3 regions of the Psychrobacter sp. PSi21 genome follow, and region 2 is predicted to be linked to each of the others. Evidence: predicted binding sites of a transcription regulator. Region 2 holds the regulator's gene; each other region holds the start of a gene.
What was found. The regulator PhoB, encoded in region 2, activates phosphate uptake and scavenging genes when phosphate is short. The targets are predictions, from matches to a motif close to TGTCATNAANCTGTCATAA.
Positions count from the first base shown of each region.

Region 1 (3,289 bases), on a different contig from region 2:
ACACCAAAGGTCAACATCACTGCAGAGGGCACAGCGGCTTGCGACGCAATGGCATTGTTACGAATCACATCCATGATCGCTGCAAACGGGCCAACGGCGTTGGCAATATCGTTTGAACCATGACTGAAGGCGAACGCTGATGCGGTAAAGACCTGCATCCAGCTGAACATAATAAAGGTGGCTTTGCTCAAATCTTCTTTATGCTTGCCGCGAATACTCTTAGTGTAGATAAAGGTCGCCAGCCAGATCAGCGCGCCAACCATGCCCATGAATAAGAAGCCATGCAAGTTGGTCAGGTTGCTGTTGACGTTTTTCAAACCTTTGAACACAACCAGCGCGGTCATGACTACCCCGCCCATAGCGGCAATCAGCGGCACCCATTTTTTCAACGCTTTTAGCGTGTCTAAGTCATTACGCTCGCGCTCGATATCATACAGATTTTGATAGTAATCCGTTTCCAAATCTTCACGCGTACAGTCGTCGTCTTTGTAAATTTCTTGGTCGCGTAGCATTGCTGACGTATATGACAACTGCAAAGATTCTGAAAGCTGATCAAAAAACTCTTTGTGATTTTTCTTGAGCGCTTTTTTGGCGGCTTTAAAATCTTCAATACGGGCTTCGGCCATATCATTATAATCAATGATGTTTTTCTTAATTTGACCGTATAAAAGGTAGGCTAACACGCCGCCAAGCACAGGAGAGAGCACCCAAGAGATGGCAATCTGGCCTACCGTACTCCAGTCAACTGTGGACAATGCTGAACCGCTACCGCCCAAGTCATAGCCTAGAATAATAGAGCTACCAATCACACCACCGATGATCGAATGCGTGGTCGATACGGGCAAGCCTTTACGCGTGGCAAACAGCAACCAAAACGCCGCTGCAATCAAAGCTGACAGCATGACGTAAATAAACTGGTTTGGCGTGACTGACATACCATCCAAATCTACGATACCTTTACGAATGGTATCGGTTACCTCGCCACCTGCCAAGACGGCACCTGAGACTTCAAATATCGCGGCCACACCAAGCGCTTGCGGAATGGTCAACGTACCTGCACCCACTGATGTGCCAAACGAGTTGGCAACGTCATTACCACCGATGTTAAAGGCCATAAACACACCAAATGCGGTGGCTATGAGAAATAACATACTCTGCTGATGCATGGTGTAGTCAAGACCCCACCATAAAAAGTAACCAGTCATTGCTATCAGAAGGATGGCAAAAAATAGATTAATTCTCATAGAGCCGACTTGTTTGGTAGGCTCTGTAGAACTGCTGCTAATACCCATAGGTTGATACGCCCTGCGTAAGCTTATTGAAGAATAATGCGATTGATAACGCGGCCAATGGCTGCTGCATGGACACATGAGCAAAGACACATTGGCCGTTGGTACAATGTTGCAATATCAGGCAGTCTTGGCAAATGGCCGCTTTTTATCCAGCACACAGGCCACTGCCTCTGAGGCAACTGTCATAACGGCCGCCAATATAACACTAAGCCGCAAGTAAAATGATTAAATCTATCGATTTCATTTTCTTGCGGCTTAACTGCCCACAGTATATCCGAGCGATTTTAAAAGTCGATTATCAGCCAAATATGCTAATAATCATAGTGTCAATAATGGCTGGAGAGCTGGTGGTAACTGCGCTCTAGCGGATTTACACTTCCAAACCTGCTCATGTTGGCTGCCTATTATATTAAAAATTAACAAAAAATGCATGATCAAGCGGTCATACTTACAAATTTGTCCTCGTATCCAGCTGTTTCTTTTGCCCTTTTTATTGAGTAGTGGTAGATATTAACGGCTTATTGTCAAAAAAAATGTCCAAATTGGGATATTTGGCTCACTTTGATACTATTTGAACAACAACTGTATACCAATCATGCGGTGGCAAACACGCCATCATCACCGCCGCATATTGACAAATATTATTGCGCTCATGCGTCATCACATGATGCGTTGATCAGACTCAAAGACTTTCTAATTGCTCAATAGCATGATCAAGCACTTGCAAACGCGCCGTGCGCTTGTCGTTGGTGGCAATCACGCACCACGGCGCAGCAGTGGTGTTGGTATGTGCCAGCATGTCTGCAGCCGCTTGGACATAATCCGACCATTTGTCACGGTTGCGCCAATCATCATCAGTCAGTTTAAACTGCTTATGCGGCGTATCACGGCGATCTTCAAAACGGTCGAGCTGCTCATCTTTATCAATCGCTAGCCAATATTTGATGACTATCGTGCCAGCAGACACCAAATCTGCTTCAAAACGGTTGATCTCTGCATAAGCGCGTTGCCACTGTGCCTCAATGGCAAAGCCCTCCACCCGCTCGACCAATACCCTGCCATACCAAGTACGATCAAAAATCGCAATACGGCTGATCCGATCTGTCTTTTCATTAGGTAGTCGTGTCCAAAAGCGCCACAGATAAGGGTGCTGAAGCTCATAGCGCATCGGCGCACCGATATTGTAGATTTGGTATTCACGCGGATCTAATGGCGCAACCAGCCTTTTGATCGCCCCGCCCTTGCCAGCTGCGTCCATCCCCTCTAAGGCAAATACCACATGACGACCGCCGCGTGCCCGTAATAGTGCTGCCAGCTTGGTTTGTTTGTCTGCCAGCTCGTCTTGATACTCAGATTTGTCCAAGTCAGGGTCATCGATGTCAGTCAACACATCAGGAATATCGACGGGCGTGAACGTCGCATCGCCATGTGCGCTTGGTAAGTGGTCACAATCGACCACGGTAGCGGTGCTTAAGGGCGGTATATCAGCATCAAGATTGCCATCGCTCGTGTCACTGGCAGGTTCATCAGTTGGCACGCGGCTACTGACTAACGCCGACTGCATGGCTTGCAAGACTTCGTGACAAAATTGATTGGTGGCTTGCGCTTTGTCCGCGCCATCGATGATGACCCAATCGCCTTGTTGACGAATGATACTGGCAGCCACTTGATTAAACTGGGTTAAGGTATCCTTATCACGCCAGTCGATTTGATAGAGATATTCTGGATCGGCTTCTTTATCCGTGATCCGCTCTTGCAGCGTATCATCATCGACGTGAAACCAGCACTTTAATAGCTTGGTTTGATTGGTCGCAAGATCATGCTCAAAGGATTGTAACTCACGTAGCTGCTGTTTGAGATATTGCTGCCATTGACTGACCCTATCCTCTGAGGTGGTGATTTTTTTGGCCTTGCGCTTGCCTTTTTTGGCTGCGCTCTTCTTCGTGCTTTTTTGGTTATCGTCGTCCGCTTGCTGACGAGTCATGCGCATGACATTG
Region 1 covers NZ_JBHNYR010000014.1:10,974-14,262, forward strand. Annotated here, with positions in the region: gene ACFI32_RS10445 (inorganic phosphate transporter) at 1-1,292, opposite strand, end outside; gene ACFI32_RS10450 (ATPase) at 1,975-3,289, opposite strand, start outside.
Region 1: a site for PhoB is predicted at 1,462-1,480, ahead of ACFI32_RS10445 (inorganic phosphate transporter). Genes of this name have one in related genera too.

Region 2 (3,289 bases):
ATTTGAGGGTTACACGAGGTTGGTCATACCCATCAGTTGACCCATTTGTACTGGGGTGGTTGGTGCCAGATCGACCTGCCACATGGCCCCAGCGGCTTTTGGTAATATCACAATCGCTGTTGAGCCCAAATAAAAGCGTCCCAGCTCATCGCCTTGTGCCAATAGTATGTCATGCGTGGCTTCTTGGATGTCGGGGCTGCGGCTGATCTTGCCCGTCGCGACGGTCTCAATCCCAGCGACGATCATCGCGCCGACCATCACCACGGCCGCTTTGCCATAAGCGGTGTCAAACAAACACACCAAGCGCTCATTGCGCGCAAACAAGTCAGGGATGTTGGCTGCGGTGGTGGTATTGACTGAAAAAAGCGTGCCGGGCACATAGCGCGTTTTGGTTAGCGTACCTGCAAACGGCATGTGGACGCGGTGATAATTGCTGGGTGCAAGATAAACCGTAGCAAAGCTGCCATCGGCAAAGTAGCTGCCATCATCACTGTCCGCCAGTAGCTGGCCGATGTCATAGTAACGGTCTTTGGCTTGGAGCAGCTTGTAATCTTCGATCTGACCCATTTGAGAGATGACGCCGTCCGCTGGGCTGACGATACCATCTGGCGTGGGGTCGATGATACGCGCATCGTCTTTTAACTCGCGGGTAAAAAAGTCATTAAAGCTGTCATACGCATTGAGGCTTTGACGCTCATATTCATCTAATTTAACATGATAGGCTTTGGCAAAACTACGGATAAACGCACGTTTGACTAAGGGATGGCGACTGGCGGCCAAGCGCCCAGCCACTTCGCTCAACTGCTGCTGTGGTACAAATTGCTGGATCGTGGTAAATAAGGTCATAACAAGGCTACCAAAGTAAAGGTTAATATAAACGCCGATGGCGGCGCATCAAAATACGTACAGATAAGTTTATATTATCACGCGGGTTGGCTGCCTGTACCACCACAATCTGTTAAGGAGATAATTTATGAAAGCATTGATCCAGCGCGTCAGTCATGCCAGCGTCACGGTCGAGGGACACGTCGTTGGTGCGATTGAACACGGCGTATTGGCTTATATTGGTTTGGGGCATGATGATGACCTTGCAGCCGCCAAGCGTTTGATTGACAAAATACTCACTTACCGCATTTTTGAAAACCATGATGATCCTGCCAAAAAAGGGCTACTGGATTATAACGTACAGCAAGCAGGTGGCGGGCTTTTATTGGTATCGCAGTTCACCTTGATGGCTAAGACCAACAAGGGCCGCCGTCCTGACTTTGAAGAGGCTATGGCACCAGATAAAGCGCGTGCGCTGTTTGCCGCGCTGACCGACTATGCAAAAACGCAGTACCCACAGGTGGCGTGCGGACAGTTTGGTGCTACTATGTTGGTTGAGAGTGCCAATGATGGCCCCCTGAATTTTTTGTTAGAAGTGTGATACCGTCAAATTGTCATCAAGTCGTCATAAAAAGGCCGTTTAATAAGCGCATAGTGGCGAGTATTTATCGTTTTTTATACCCAAACCATGAGGCAGCCGTATGCAAAGTGAGCAGATTTTAATCGTTGAGGATGAACCTGCAATTCGCGAGATGATTGTGATGACACTAGAGATGGCAGGGTTTGTCTGTTTGCAGGCGGCGGATATCTCTGAGGCGCATCAGCAAGTGGTGGATCATCGTCCTGCCTTGATTTTGCTTGATTGGATGCTGCCCGGCGATAAAAGCGGCATCGATTTTTGCCGTATGCTCAAAAAAGATGACTTGCTCTCTGAGATACCAGTCATCATGCTCACCGCCAAAGGTGAGGAAAACAACAAAGTGCACGGCTTAGACGCGGGCGCGGATGACTATATTACCAAGCCCTTTTCGACCCGCGAGCTGGTATCACGTATCAAAGCGGTACTGCGCCGCAGTAGCGCGCTCTCAGCTGACAAGCCGATCACCGTATCGCGCCTGAGCCTTGACCCAAAAAGCCAGCGTGTCAGTGCTGATGGTAAAGTGATCGATATCGGCCCAACTGAGTACCGCTTGCTGGCGTTTTTTATGAGTCACCCAGACCGCGCTTATACCCGCACTCAGCTGCTCGATCAAGTGTGGGGCGGTAATGTCTATATTGAAGATCGCACCATTGATGTCCATATTCGCCGCTTGCGCAAATTGCTTCAGCCTTATGACTGTGCTGGTCTGATCCAGACGGTACGCGGCACAGGCTACCGCTTTTCGAATATGAGCGAAAGCGAGGCATAGTAGCAACTGATGATGACGCCAAAAGACGACGAGCAACAGCAAACGCACCGCTACGCGTTATTGCTGGCAGATCTGCGCTGGCTGCTGTTTTCGCTGGCTGTGGGCGTGGCGCTGGGTTTATACACATCATATCTACTGATCAGTATCATCATTGCGCTACTGCTGTATATTTTTTGGCGCATGTACGCGCTGCATACCTTTGATGAATGGGTCAAAAAACCCACCAATACCTCACCGCCTGACATGCTCGGCGGCCTGAGCGTGGTGGCACATCAGCTCTACCAAAACCGCCAGCAAGAAAAAATCACCCAACAAAAAATGATGGGACTGGTCAAAAAAATTCGTAGCTCACTATTGGCGCTACAAGACGCGGTGATTTTGTTAAATGACACCGATGGGCTGGAGTGGTGGAACCAAGCCGCAGAAAACCTATTGTCTTTAGAGTCCAGCGATCAGGGCAACTGTATCTTTAATCTCATTACCGTGCCTGAGTTTCGCGAGTATTACCAAACCACCGCCGCGCCCAACAATGGTATTCATTTGGTCTCATGGAAAACACCAGGCCGCTATCTTAAATGCGAAGTGACCCATTTTGGTGGTGAAAAGCTGCTGATCATCTATGATGTGACGCGCCTGCAGCACTTAGAGCAAATGCGCCGCGACTTCGTTGCCAATGTCTCGCACGAGCTGCGTACCCCGCTGACCGTATTGATGGGCTATTTAGAAACCTTTTCAGACCAGCCAGACATCGCCCCGCAGTGGCAACGTGGCATGGCACTGATGACGCAGCAAACGGCACGGATGAACAGCATTGTGAATGACTTGCTGCTGTTGTCACGACTAGAGAATGAAGAAAAGCCTGAGCTGACTGAAATTGACATGCATAAGCTGCTGAGCCAGCTGTATGATGACGCGCTCGTTTATAACAAAGAATACGGTCACAACATCACCCTTGATATCGGTACTGAGGACAATCTTTATGGCGCTGAGCTGTATTTAAACAGCGCCTTGCTCAACTTGGTGGTCAATGCCATCAAATACACGCCCAAAGGCGG
Region 2 covers NZ_JBHNYR010000013.1:66,983-70,271, reverse strand. Annotated here, with positions in the region: gene asd (archaetidylserine decarboxylase) at 10-846, opposite strand; gene dtd (D-aminoacyl-tRNA deacylase) at 974-1,426, shown strand; gene phoB (phosphate regulon transcriptional regulator PhoB) at 1,527-2,234, shown strand; gene phoR (phosphate regulon sensor histidine kinase PhoR) at 2,244-3,289, shown strand, end outside.

Region 3 (3,289 bases), on a different contig from region 2:
CGTTAGGCGTTTGGCGGTGAGCGGTACATAGCGCAGCAGGACACCCGCGTGAATAGTAAAGTAATCCACACCTTGCTCGGCTTGCTCAATCAAAGTGTCGCGAAAGATTTCCCACGTCAGATCCTCAGCGACGCCATCGACTTTTTCCAGTGCTTGATAAATCGGCACGGTACCGATGGGCACAGGTGAGTTGCGGATTAACCATTCACGGGTTTCATGAATATGGTTGCCCGTGGACAAATCCATAATGGTATCGCCGCCCCAACGCGTCGCCCACGTCATTTTGGACACTTCTTCATCAATAGAAGAGCCTAATGCCGAGTTACCGATATTGGCGTTGATTTTTACCAAGAAGTTACGACCGATGATCATCGGCTCAGACTCAGGGTGGTTGATATTATTGGGGATGATGGCGCGTCCAGCCGCCACTTCATCACGGACAAACTCAGGGGTGATGGTCGTAGGCGTGTTGGCCCCAAAGCTCTCGCCATCGTGTTGGCGCATATCGGTCAGCTCATGCTGTTTTTGCGTCTCACGAATGGCGATATATTCCATCTCAGGGGTGATGATGCCGCGGCGCGCGTAATGCATCTGTGTGACATTCTGTCCTGCTTTGGCACGGCGTGGTTTGTCGATGTGGGCAAATCTAAGGTTGGCAGTAGTGATATCGCGGGCGCGTGCTTGCCCGTATGAGCTGGATAGACCGCTTAGCTGCTCGGTGTCGCCGCGCTCAGCGATCCAGTTTTCACGCAGTTTGGGTAGACCGCGAGTCAGATCAATCTCGACATTGGGATCGGTATAGACGCCTGAGGTGTCATAAACATAAAACGGCGGGTTGTGCTCGCCATCTTTATCGCCTGTACCACCAACGGGGGTATCAGACAGGCTGATTTCGCGCATGGGTACTTGGATATCAGGTCTTGAGCCTTCGATATAGACTTTCTTTGAGGCGGGTAGGATGCGGTGCAAATCGCGTGCGTCTTCTTCAAAGCGCGCATCACTGGCAGCGCGGTGGGCAGGCGTTTTTAGTGCATCGGCTTTTTTGTCTGTTTTGCTGTCTGTTGGCTCAGCTGGGATATGGGTGGTAGCAGTATTGATCGCGTTTGACGTGCTCATATGATGTCCTAGCGTGTTGGTCTTGTGGTAAGGCAACACCGCCAGTATCTGCGGGGGTAGGCATTCATCATTCAGACAAATTTATATGATGAGTACCTAACAGCGACTAAAAAATATCGTCGCGGCTGGTGGTCATAACATAGGGGACGCCGCTTTTTATTCTCTTTTCTTATCTCGTCATGCATCACGCATATCAAGACAATAATGATGATAAAAAGGTATTTCTACGCATCCGTTGTCATCAATAACAAAGTGCTTAAGACTTCCCTGCGTCGGTACTAACCGCATCAGGTTCGGCGGGTGAAATCTCAGCGAATGTAGTATTGACTGTGCTGCTATTGCTAGCAGATCAGCTGTGCTACACCGCACCCCGAGTCTGTCAGTGTTGTGAATCATCTTCATACTAACAAACTTCTATCACTGCCGCCAATCTTATTTGACGGCCAGTTGTGATGACCCTGCCGCGTGTTTTGCCACATCAAGCGCGACGCTTTAAGCGATTATAAAAAATATCAATAGATGTCCTTTTTTGGTCAGGATGCGCGTAATCAGAACGGTGCATGCTATTTAAGATTTTGATTTTAAAAATGTTTTTAATAACGATGCTGTGTCACTCGCTGTCATCAAACTGTCATCAAAGCTTGGCAAAATACATCGCATATCACAGGCAATACATTTTTTGTGCAGTTGTTAAACTTTAGGAGTTTTACATGCGTTATTCGTTATTAGCAGTGGCCGTCAGTGGTGCATTAATGCTCACGGCATGTAATAAATCAACCGATACAGCAGAGCCCGCGACGGATAGTAGCGCAGCAACTGCCACCGCAAATAGCACTGAAAGCACCGCCACAACCGCCGCTGCTGTAGACAGCGACAAAGTCTCAATGAGCATTACAGGCGCTGGCGCTTCTTTCCCGCAGCCTATCTATGCTAAGTGGTCAGCTGACTACAATGCAGCGACCAGCGGTCAGGTGAACTATCAGTCAATCGGTTCATCAGGTGGTATCAAGCAAATCACCGCAGGTACGGTTGACTTTGGTGCCTCTGATGCGCCAATGACGCCAGAAGAGCTAAATGCTGAAGGCCTTATCCAATTCCCAACGGTTATCGGCGGCGTGGTACCCGTGGTGAACATTGAAGGTATTGAGCCTGGCGCGTTAAAACTGGACGGTAAAGTATTGGCCGATATCTATTTGGGCAACATCAGCAAATGGAATGACCCTGCTATCGCGGCAATGAACCCTGATTTGACACTACCAGACAGCCCAATCACCACCGTATTCCGCTCAGATGGTTCAGGTACGACCTTTAACTTCACCGATTATTTAGCCAAAGTATCACCAGAATGGCAAAGCGATGTCGGCGTTGACAAAACGGTCAAATGGCCAACCTCAGATCGCGGCGCGGCAGGTAAAGGCAACGAAGGCGTGGCCAGCTATGTCAACCGTATGCAAAACTCTATTGGCTATGTCGAATACGCGTATGCCAAACAAAACAATATGTCACATGTGGCGCTACAAAATGCCGCAGGCAACATCGTACAGCCATCTATCGACAGCTTCGCCGCGGCAGGTGATATTGATTGGTCACAGCAAAAAGGCTTTTATAAAGTCATTACCAACTCAGAAACCGATCAAGCATGGCCGATCGCTGCTGCAACCTTTATTTTGGTACACAAGCAACCACAAGATCCAAAACAAGTGGCTGGCGTGCTGAACTTCTTTAACTGGGCGTATGATCAAGGCGACGCGGCAGCGACCGATCTTGACTATGTACCATTCTCTGATAAAGCAGTTGCTTTGTTCAAAGACAGCTGGAAGCAAGTGGTGGATAAAGACGGCAATCCAGTCTATACCCCACAATAATCAGCTGGTGTGACCGACGTTTGTGGTTTTGCTAACGGGCAAGCTGCAAGCGTCGTTTAGTCGTTTTTATCAAAATCGTTTGTATTAAACGGTGCTTATCAACGCAATTATTGAGGTAGATATGGCAGAGCTTGACCTACAAACACAACTGTCCAAACAAAAACGCTGGGATGCGGTGTTTGTAAATACGACCAAGGCAGCCGCAATTTTTGTGTTGCTCAGCTTAGGCGCGATTTTGCTGTCACTGATCGTTGGTGCATGGCCAAGTATGCAGGCGTTTGGTTTTGACTTTTATACCAGCAATAATT
Region 3 covers NZ_JBHNYR010000001.1:462,919-466,207, reverse strand. Annotated here, with positions in the region: gene thiC (phosphomethylpyrimidine synthase ThiC) at 1-1,116, opposite strand, end outside; TPP riboswitch at 1,364-1,499, opposite strand; gene pstS (phosphate ABC transporter substrate-binding protein PstS) at 1,827-2,981, shown strand; gene pstC (phosphate ABC transporter permease subunit PstC) at 3,103-3,289, shown strand, end outside.
Region 3: a site for PhoB is predicted at 1,735-1,753, ahead of pstS (phosphate ABC transporter substrate-binding protein PstS). Genes of this name have one in related genera too.